Regions from separate parts of the Virgibacillus salexigens genome, predicted to be linked through region 1. Evidence: riboswitches for the same ligand, from Rfam matches in the RefSeq annotation. Region 1 holds a riboswitch; each other region holds the start of a gene.

Region 1 (3,281 bases):
TTTGAGCATACCTTCCAATTCTCGAGGGTATATCCCATTTAAACAACGTGTCAGTGTACTCTTGCCACTTCCACTTGGGCCTAGTAATAGCATTGCTTCCCCTTTATTTAATTGGAAACTTAGCGTTTGGATAATTGCTTTTTCATCATTTCCATCAAACCAAAGAGAAAGTTCGGAAACATTAATCATGATACGGAACGTTCCTTTCTTATTTGTTTTCCTAAAGCAAAACTGGAAAGTACGCCCGTTTTGGCAAGGGAATCGCTGATGGTTTTCCCAATTAAGCCAGCAATAATGGCACCACTAATCATTCTGATGACCAGCATACTTACAATATAAGGGGTGGAAAGAGCGGTAAAACCGGATCTAAAGTAACCCCATACAAAACTAAAGATAGCGGCGCCAATACCAGCCAGCATAAGGACCCATAAGGAATAACGCTTGTATCGAGTGGCAGCAAAGGCAGCCTCTGCTCCTAACCCTTGAATCATTCCAGTAATAATAATAATCGGGCCCATCGCGTTTCCTAGCAACATTTCGACGGTAGCAGCAATCGTCTCTGATAAAAACGCTGCTCCTGGTTTGCGAATGATATAGGCAGCAATGATAGATACGATAAACCAGATTCCAAATATAAAATCGTAACCAATTGGTCCTAGCAAGGATACGAGGAGTTTTCCAACTGGTAAAAATGCTAAATAAACAATTCCGAACACGACGGCAAGTACGGACATCACAATGATTTCTTTCAACTTCCAGTTATTCATTTATTTTCTCCTTCTTTGAAGGGCTGTTGGCAGAAATCGTGGTTGTCATAACAGTATGTGAAGATTTTAAATTTTCCATGTTGGTAAATACGCGTTCAAGGCCATCAAAAACCTTTTCACCATCGCCATCTAGTCGTGTTGCATAGTGAATAGAAGAAACATCAATACCATGTAATTTCATTTCTTCGATTTGGTTATAAATCATATTCATATAATTTCCGCCTCCTAGCGGATACAATGAAAACTTTCCAGCTACCTCCTGGCTCATTCGTTTTAGTAATTTGGTATTTAACCGCTCATCATCCTCTGATAAATATACATCTCCATCAGAATCTCCAGGACAGCCGATGGAATAGGTGCTACTGAAAACTACATGATGACCAGTGTTTGCCGCATGTAGAAAGAGCGCCTTCGTTACATCAAAAACATGAGATATTCTCCCTCGGACACAGGTTTCTACATCTGTCGTTTTCATCCAAACCTTCGATGTATCAACTTCCTTTAATGAAGCTGTAATAACATCTACGAATTGATCCGTCATTGGATAAATAGCAAATGTACAGCCTGCAATCCTACTTGTGCTACATGTGATCGGTTGGTTGTTCAACGTAATCTCCTCCTTATCGATACATACACAAAAAAACTGCATTCTTGGGAATGCAGTCTTCATAAATAATATGATAAGGCAATGCCTGTTCCATTTTATTGAACGACTGCACTTCCCCACGCTAGTATTATCTAGATCGGGTTCTAAGGGTCAGATCATTTTCCTCTCAGCCATCTTAAAATAGCTCCCCTAGTGCAATAAAAATAGATATGCAGTTTTTATATGTCCATCTAGAATAGTTGAATTCGAATCATTTGTAAATATGTTAGATTTTATCTTGTCTTTTAACTAATTAAAAAAATCCAGGAAAATTTTTCAGGTCATGTTGAATCATGGTAATCAGGTATTAGGCTTAGGAATAGGTTTTAAGCTGTGTTATAATTAAGAAAGATTTAAGCAAGAAAAGGAGGTGAGTATAAATGACGATTGAGTTGTTAAATGAACTTTTTAATGATGTATCTCCGCTATCACTGTATTTAAGTCTATTATTGACGATTGTCACGACATATCAATTTCTAGCTATCGATGCTAGAAGTATAATGGAAAATAACAATGTATTAACGAGGGAATATCATAATCAGCGGGTAAGATTATTGCCAATGCAGGAACTGCTAGGAGAATGTGCAGAAATCTTGCAATGGTTAGTTAAAAAGACGAAGCGTATCGCTTCACCAGACGATGATACAGACCAGCAGTCCTTCTCGTTTTTTAAAGATTTATTACAACGAGGAGGAAAACAATGCAAGGTCAATTTATACTCACTTTTCTTAAAAAATATGCCATTGTCGGTATCATTCTAATCTTCTTTTTAACGGGGTGCCAAGCAGATAGTGGATTATTTCATTTTGACAATCCATTCTCCGGGCTCATGAAATATGTAGCTGTGTTATTTGGAGGGGATTATGGTCTATCCATTATTTTAATAACGGTGCTTATTCGTTTGCTCTTAATGCCTTTATCATTAAAACAAACAAAAAGCGGCGCTAAGATGAAAGAGAAAATGAATGAACTGAAGCCTGATATGGACGCTATTACAGAAAAATATAAAGGGAAAACAGATCAAGAGTCCAAAACCAATATGCAACAAGAAATGATGCAGCTTTATCAAGAGCATCAATTCAACCCGTTAACCTCTATGGGATGTTTGCCAATGCTTATTCAATTTCCGGTGATTATCGCTTTTTATTATGCAATTAGAAACTCACCGGAAATCGCGACCCACTCATTCTTATGGTTTAATCTAGGCGAAGTTGATCTCATTTTGCCATTTATTGCAGCTGCGATATATTTTATTCAGTCACGTGTTTCAATGATTGGTATGGATGAAAAACAAAAGAAACAAATGGCCATTATGGGACTTCTTTCACCTGTGATGATTGGGTTCATTTCATTTAATACCCCAGCAGCTTTGCCGTTATATTGGACGGTCAGCGGGATATTTCTAGTATTTCAAACATTACTTGCTAAAAAATTATATTACCCTAAAAATGCTGTGCAGCAATGAGTTTAGTAAAGATGTGATTGACATCCTTTTACTCGATATATATAATTAGGCGAGAAAATGGATATTCGGATCCATATAAAATTGGAGAGGTTCTTAGCTATAACCCTCTATAAAAAACTAAGGACAACTGATGCGATAAAAAGCCATGTGCCTTGGGCCATGGCTTTTTTATATGAAAGAATAAACATATGTGACAACTGTCTAATTCAGGATCCCCCCCTTAAGTTTTCCTTCATACGTTGGGTTACATTCGATGAAAAAGTTTGCTTTAGGAGGAGCTTGAGCTGTGTGAGCTCGAAGGGCAGTAAACATGGAAGAGGAGGTTTTACTTGTGTCTGGAAGAAGTAATGATGAGTTGCATGGCGTAACGTTATTGGGAAGTCAGGGGACGAACTACGCTTTT
Region 2 (3,281 bases), on a different contig from region 1:
ATATTACCAATTCGTAATCGTCGCTCCTCATGTGTCAGCTGATGTAAATACGTAATTTCTTTTCGTCCGAGCACTTGGACATGTTCCATCGGAAAAAAGTCAAAGTAGCCGATAAATTCTAACCCAGGGCGATGCGTTCTCGCCTTGGTAATGGATCGATCAAGTTGATCCTCTCCAGCCAATATTTCCAGATTGAATCTACCAGCTAGTTGTTTAATTGTTATTGACTTCATCTGTATACGCTCCATTTCTATTACAACTATAGCTTTTAACTATATTATGTTTCTATACGAAAAACAAGAAATGGAGGTTTCATAACGGATTGGAAATGTTAGAAAGTAAAATCTACTTCTTTTTTTTCCTGTTTTTCATAGCCTTTCATATAGTTAATTCGACGTTGCGCCGAGGCTTGGGTTACTTGTTCATCTGCATGATAAGAAGATCGAACCAATGGTCCAGCTTCACAATGTGAAAATCCTTTCTCAAGTGCAATTTGTTTTAACTCGGCAAACTCATCTGGATGGTAATAACGCTCAACATTCAAATGTTTTTTTGTTGGTTGTAAATACTGACCAATTGTCATAATATCGACTTTATGCGCTAAAAGATCATCCATTGCTTGAATGATTTCCGCTTTCTCCTCACCCAAACCAACCATAATACTAGATTTGGTCGGTGTTTTAGGAGCGATTTCCTTCACGCGTTCCAATAATTGAAGAGACCGATCATACATCGCTCTAGCTCTTACACGTTTTGTTAGCCTGCGTACCGTTTCAATATTATGATTAAAAATATCTGGTGCACTATCCATCAATGTATATAGACTCTCGTAGTCCCCTTTCATATCTGATGGTAGAATTTCAATCGTACATCCTGGGTTTTTTCTTCGAATTGCTCGTACCGTCTCAGCAAATACAGCCGCTCCCCCATCATTTAAATCATCACGTGCCACTGCTGTAACTACAACATGCCGTAGCCCCATAACGGTAACCGAATTAGCCACCCTTTCTGGCTCTCCCCAATCTAATTCATTTGGTAATCCAGTTTTTACAGCACAAAAGCGGCATCCTCTTGTACATGTATCTCCTAAGATCATAAACGTCGCAGTTTTACGTTCACTCCAACACTCATGTATATTTGGGCAGCGTGCTTCTTCACACACTGTATTCAGGCGATTTTCGCGCATTAATTTCTTTAATCCTCTGTAGGATTTATTCGTGTTTATTTTTGTTTTTAACCACTCCGGCTTTCGTATATATGTTTGATCTTTAGGCATGGGATACAACTCCTTTGATTGTATTATCTGTATATTTTCGTTCTGCTAGATCGTATACTTCATTCCATTGGCTTTTTGTTAATGTAAAAGGTTCAAGTTCAATATTCAATCCCTCTCCGAATCCTTCTAAAAAAGCTGTTTTAACCGTTTCATAGGAATGTTTCCTTTGCGTTACCTGATTAATCGTCGTAGCTTTTTTCCAAAATGCCTGTTTTTTTCTCTCCTTGACACGTTCAGAAGGAAATAAAAAAAGATCGAATAACATATCTACATTCATCGATATCGGAATCGAACCATGTTGGAGCAATACTCCTTTTTTTCTTGTCTGTGCATTACCAGATATCTTTTTGCCATCTGCAACCATTTCATAGAATGCGGGTCTCTCAAAACAAATACTACTCCGTTCTTTTGAAAACGATTCGGCATAATCAACTGGAATGTTTAAATTTTGATAGCCTCGTAGTATGCCTTTTGACAAATCATAGTACGCTTGACGAATCGATGAAGCAATTGCCGGATGTTGTTCAGATATTACAATACTATACGTTAGTTCATCATCATGCAGAACTGCACTGCCCCCAGTCATTCTCCGCACAAATTGACATTGATGGTTTTGAATACCTTCTACATCGATTTTTCCGTCTACTTTTTGAAAATGACCAATTGAAAGCGTGGGGGCTATCCATTGATAAAAACGTAATGTAGGCGGTATTTTTCCTTCATGATGCCAATTAAGTAATGCCTCATCTAATGCCATGTTAATGGCAGCATCATGAGGTACATTTTCTAAAAATCCCCATTTTTCTTGCACGAAAATCGCCTCCCATAAGAAGAATCTTTTCAACAAAGGCCTAACCGGAGGTGCACATGTATGAAAGAAAACCATGATACTTCCTCATAAAAAAGACTGCATTCGTCGTGAATGCAGTCAATAAAGTATCCCTATTGACCACACTTTCCCACGCAGGCATTATCCTGTTCGGGTACGAAGGGTCAAAACGATTCCTACGCTCTTCTCAGCTACTTTACATAGCTCCCCTAGTGTTGAAAAGATTCCATTTAGTTTTAATTTACCAACAAAATCAGCTTAACAAGCTTGCCATAAATTGTAAAGGCGCAATTTTTTTCGTACAACTTCATTTCTATTATTCTTCTATTTCTTTAAAGCGATGGCTTGATCTAAAACCTTATCTCCTTGGATCATGCCATAAGCTATTTGATCAATTACATCAACAGCGATTCCTTTTGGTTCCAACTGCTCTCTAATCTTCTTTTCTAAATAACGGACTTGTGGACCAATTAATACAACATCAAGATCATCCAGCTCGTTCTTTAATTGTGATTCTGCTACCGCATTAATCTCGGCCATTATATTTCTATCGTCAGCTGATTGTTTCATTTTTTTTACAAGCATGGAAGTCGACATCCCCGCAGAACAAACTAAAATAATCTTCATTTGTTTCCCTCCTCTAGGATTTGCATCTTTTCATACATATCAATCATTTCACTAGCTAAATCTTTTACTGTCATGGCGGTCATTAGATGGTCCTGTGCATGTATTAGAATGACGGAAACCTCTGTTTGGTTCCCTTCTGCTTCTTCCTGTAAAAATTTCGTTTGAATATGATGAGCTTCTGTAAATTCTTCATCCGCCTCTGCTATTTTTTGTCGTGCTTCAGCAAATTGATAAGATTTTGCTAAAGAAATAGCTTCCATTGCAGATGACCTTGCATTTCCAGCATGAAGTATAATCGAAAAGGATAGCATCTGTACATCTTCTTTTGTAGTCATGGTTATTCCCCCTTATTTCTCTTTAAGGTTCTTGCACCTGCTAAAATGAATGGAATATACATGATAACAGCCAGCACTAAATTAAATACTTGAAGCCCAATTCCACGCCAGCTACCGCCTGTTACTAGATAACCACTTAAAATTGGCGGTGTTGTCCATGGAAGAATTGCCACTGTTCTTGGCACTATACCAGTAGCTAATGCAATATAGGATG
Region 3 (3,281 bases), on a different contig from region 1:
GAGGGGCGCTACTTGCCTTTGTGATTCTTGCATTAATAAACCAGGAAATGGTTACAAATGCAGTTAATACGATGTTTAACTGGTCGGTAACCTATTTCGGCTCCATCTATCAAGTTCTGATGGTTGGGACTTTAGTTATTGCATTAATACTAGGCTATTCCAAATTTGGGAAGATTCGATTAGGAAAATTAGAAAAGCCAGAGATCGGAACGTTCAAGTGGATCTCGATTATCATGTGTACGCTGCTAGCGGCGGGTGGTGTCTTCTGGGCTGCTGCTGAGCCGTTAAGTCACTTTTTAACCGTACCGCCACATTTCTCAGGAATTGAAGCTGGCACTGCTGAAGCAGTAGTACCTGCACTTGCAGCAAGTTTTGTCGATTGGGGATTTGTCTCATGGGCAATTTTAGGAACATTAGGTACGATTGTACTCATGTACTCCCATTATCATCGGAACGCACCATTAAAGCCGAGATCGTTGCTTTATCCGATATTTGGGGATAAAATTATGAGAAAAAGTGCACTTGGTACGTTTGTTGATGCCTTTTCGATTGTGTCAGTGGCAGCTGGTACGATTGGTCCAATTGGATTCCTTGGATTACAAGCAGGTTACGGATTAAGTGCATTGTTCGGTGTACCAAATAATTTAGCTGTGCAATGTCTTATTGTTATCGTCATTGTTCTAGCAGCTGGGATTTCTGCTGCGACAGGGATTCATAAAGGAATTCAAATATTAAGCAGCTATAATATTATACTGGCAGTTTGTTTAATGGTGGCCGTCCTTATCCTAGGACCAGCACTATTCATTTTTGATTCGTATGTGCAATCATTTGGATTATATGTTCAAGACTTTCTAACCTTGAATACGTTCCGTGGAGACGGAGCTTGGCTTGGCTTATGGACCGTCTTTTTCTTTGCCTGGTTCATCGGCTATGGTCCAATGATGGCCATGTTTGTTAGTCGTATTTCACGTGGACGTACAATTCGTGAGCTTGTGACTGCTGTTGCGGTAATTGCTCCTGTAGTAACAACATTCTGGTTTACTGTCGTTGGTGGAACAGGGATTTTTGCTGAAATGAATAACCCTGGTGCCGTTTCTGAAGCCTTAAATAGTGCTGGACCTCCAGCAGCAATGATTGCTATCGCCGAACAGTTACCGCTTGGTACAATTATCGGTTTCTTCTTTTTAGTGGCAACGATTGTATTTGTTCTAACAACTACCGATTCAATGTCATTAACTATTTCGATGGCGATCACAGGCAACGGAGATCCATCTAAATTCTTACGTGTATTTTGGGCGATTCTTATGGGACTTGTCGCAACTGTACTCATCACTATTGGTGAGGATAGTGTTGGATCGTTGCAATCCTTTATCGTCGTTACGGCTGTGCCAGTATCCTTACTCATGTTAACCACATTCTGGACAGCTCCGCGTGCAAGTCGTGAACTTGCGAAAGAACAAAAGATTGATGAGAAACAACGCTATACCAAATAGCACAGATTTGAAGGAGCTGGTTTTTAAGTCAGCTCCTTTTTTCATAAAAGAACAGAAAGAAGAATAGAAAATTGGTCGTTTTTGGTAGACGAATAGTCCAAAATCATGTATTTTATAGACAAATGCCTATTAAATAATTAAATTACGCTTCACTAGGGGTGCCTTTACGTAATGGCTGAGATCCATGTGAGACATGGAGACCCTTTGAACCTGAACTGGGGTAAGAACCAGCGGAGGAAAGTGACATGACTAGTGTGTATCGACGATATTATTGAATATGCTGAACGATTCATGCCACTTTTCCTTTGCTGGAAAAGTGGCATTTTTTAATGAAAAGGAGAAGGGAGTTATGAAATTAATTGCGGTGACGAGTGGTTCACAGAAGGAAGCGCGTCTTTTCCAGGTAATAATGGGCATTAGTCCATATGTTGACGCTATCATGTTAAGAGAAAAACAGATGACCAAGAGTGGCTATTCTTTGTTCGTTCAACGACTACTTGCACAAGGTCTTCCAGCAGAAAAACTAATTATTCATGTCCACCAGATTCTACCTAAGGAGACAGCTGTACCAACGCTTCATCTTCCGGAAAATAGATTGCCAGAGGTAGACTGCCTCCAAAAAAAATACCCTTGTTTACAAATTGGTGTATCGACGCACTCCCTTGAAGTAGCCAAGAGGGCAGAGCAGGTAGGCGCTGCTTATGTTTTGTATGGGCATGTCTTTTCAACAGCGAGCAAAAAGGGAGTAAAGCCAAGGGGAGTAAAACAATTAGCGACAGTCGCGAAAGCATTGAATATTCCCGTATATGCAATTGGTGGAATTACAACCGGGAAGGTAAATGATATATATCAAGCAAAGGCAGGTGGGGTTGCTGTGATGTCAGGTATCTTCAGCCATACTGATCCATTAGAAGCAGTAAAGTCATTTCGAAAGGAGGTGAACGGATATGAAGGAACACGTTGATGTAGTGATTATAGGTGGAGGCGTTATTGGGCAATCCGTTGCTTACTATTTAAGTAGAAGTGGGGTTGCAACGACGGTAATTGAACAAAATAGAATTGGAAGAAAAACTACACAAGCTTCTGCGGGCATGCTTGGGGTGCATACAGAAAATGATCAGCAAGGTACGTATTATCAATTTTGCCAAGCAAGTAGAAATATGTATGCATCTCTAAGCGACGAACTATTTTCGTTATCAGGGATTGATATCCAGCTTTCCACCAACGGTATGCTCGAGATAGCTACGAATGAAGAACAGAAGCAAAGACTGCAAGCAAAACAAAAGGCATTTGAAGGCTTGGAATGGTTGGATGGGGGAGGGATTAGGCAACGAACATCAGCATTAACGCATGCTGTAGGAGGATTGTACATGCAGCAAGATGGGAATGTGGAACCTTTGGCTGTATGTGAAGCTTTTAAACAGGCGTCTTTAGGAATGGGCAGCCAAGTAATCGAGAATTGTCGCGTTGCGAATATAGATCGTGTCCGTGATGTTTTTCATATCCAATTCGAGAACGGTGGTATCTCAGCGGATCATGTGGTTGTTGCGGCTGGTGCGAATAGTGGGAAGTGGTTTGAAGCAACAGGTTTAAAGAATCCGATGATCCCGACAAAAGGAGAATGTTTTGCCATCAAGCCAAGCGATCCCTCTATTGAGCAGACATTATTTTTTCACAATTTGTATTTGGTGCCAAAACGAGATGGACGCTACATTATTGGAGCAACTAGTTATCACTACGATAGCAGTAGCTATACGTCAACAGGAGGCATTTTTGAGTTAATGAATC

The links. Region 1 has a riboswitch for thiamine pyrophosphate ahead of BN990_RS17145 (YkoF family thiamine/hydroxymethylpyrimidine-binding protein). Riboswitches for the same ligand answer to the same signal wherever they lie in the genome.
Region 2: another riboswitch for thiamine pyrophosphate. It lies ahead of BN990_RS02965 (lipoate--protein ligase family protein); the one in region 1 lies ahead of BN990_RS17145 (YkoF family thiamine/hydroxymethylpyrimidine-binding protein).
Region 3: another riboswitch for thiamine pyrophosphate. It lies ahead of BN990_RS04355 (thiamine phosphate synthase); the one in region 1 lies ahead of BN990_RS17145 (YkoF family thiamine/hydroxymethylpyrimidine-binding protein).

What each region holds. Positions count from the first base shown of each region.
Region 1 covers NZ_CCDP010000002.1:869,126-872,406, reverse strand. Annotated here, with positions in the region: gene BN990_RS17155 (ABC transporter ATP-binding protein) at 1-189, opposite strand, end outside; gene BN990_RS17150 (ECF transporter S component) at 186-767, opposite strand; gene BN990_RS17145 (YkoF family thiamine/hydroxymethylpyrimidine-binding protein) at 760-1,374, opposite strand; TPP riboswitch at 1,471-1,575, opposite strand; gene BN990_RS17140 (hypothetical protein) at 1,794-2,174, shown strand; gene yidC (membrane protein insertase YidC) at 2,114-2,878, shown strand; PreQ1 riboswitch class I at 2,959-3,005, shown strand; gene queF (preQ(1) synthase) at 3,189-3,281, shown strand, end outside.
Region 2 covers NZ_CCDP010000001.1:618,498-621,778, reverse strand. Annotated here, with positions in the region: gene hprK (HPr(Ser) kinase/phosphatase) at 1-233, opposite strand, end outside; gene lipA (lipoyl synthase) at 332-1,276, opposite strand; gene BN990_RS02965 (lipoate--protein ligase family protein) at 1,269-2,087, opposite strand; TPP riboswitch at 2,216-2,326, opposite strand; gene BN990_RS02960 (PTS sugar transporter subunit IIB) at 2,430-2,732, opposite strand; gene BN990_RS02955 (PTS lactose/cellobiose transporter subunit IIA) at 2,729-3,067, opposite strand; gene BN990_RS02950 (PTS sugar transporter subunit IIC) at 3,070-3,281, opposite strand, start outside.
Region 3 covers NZ_CCDP010000001.1:955,155-958,435, forward strand. Annotated here, with positions in the region: gene BN990_RS04350 (BCCT family transporter) at 1-1,493, shown strand, start outside; TPP riboswitch at 1,638-1,749, shown strand; gene BN990_RS04355 (thiamine phosphate synthase) at 1,843-2,457, shown strand; gene thiO (glycine oxidase ThiO) at 2,441-3,281, shown strand, end outside.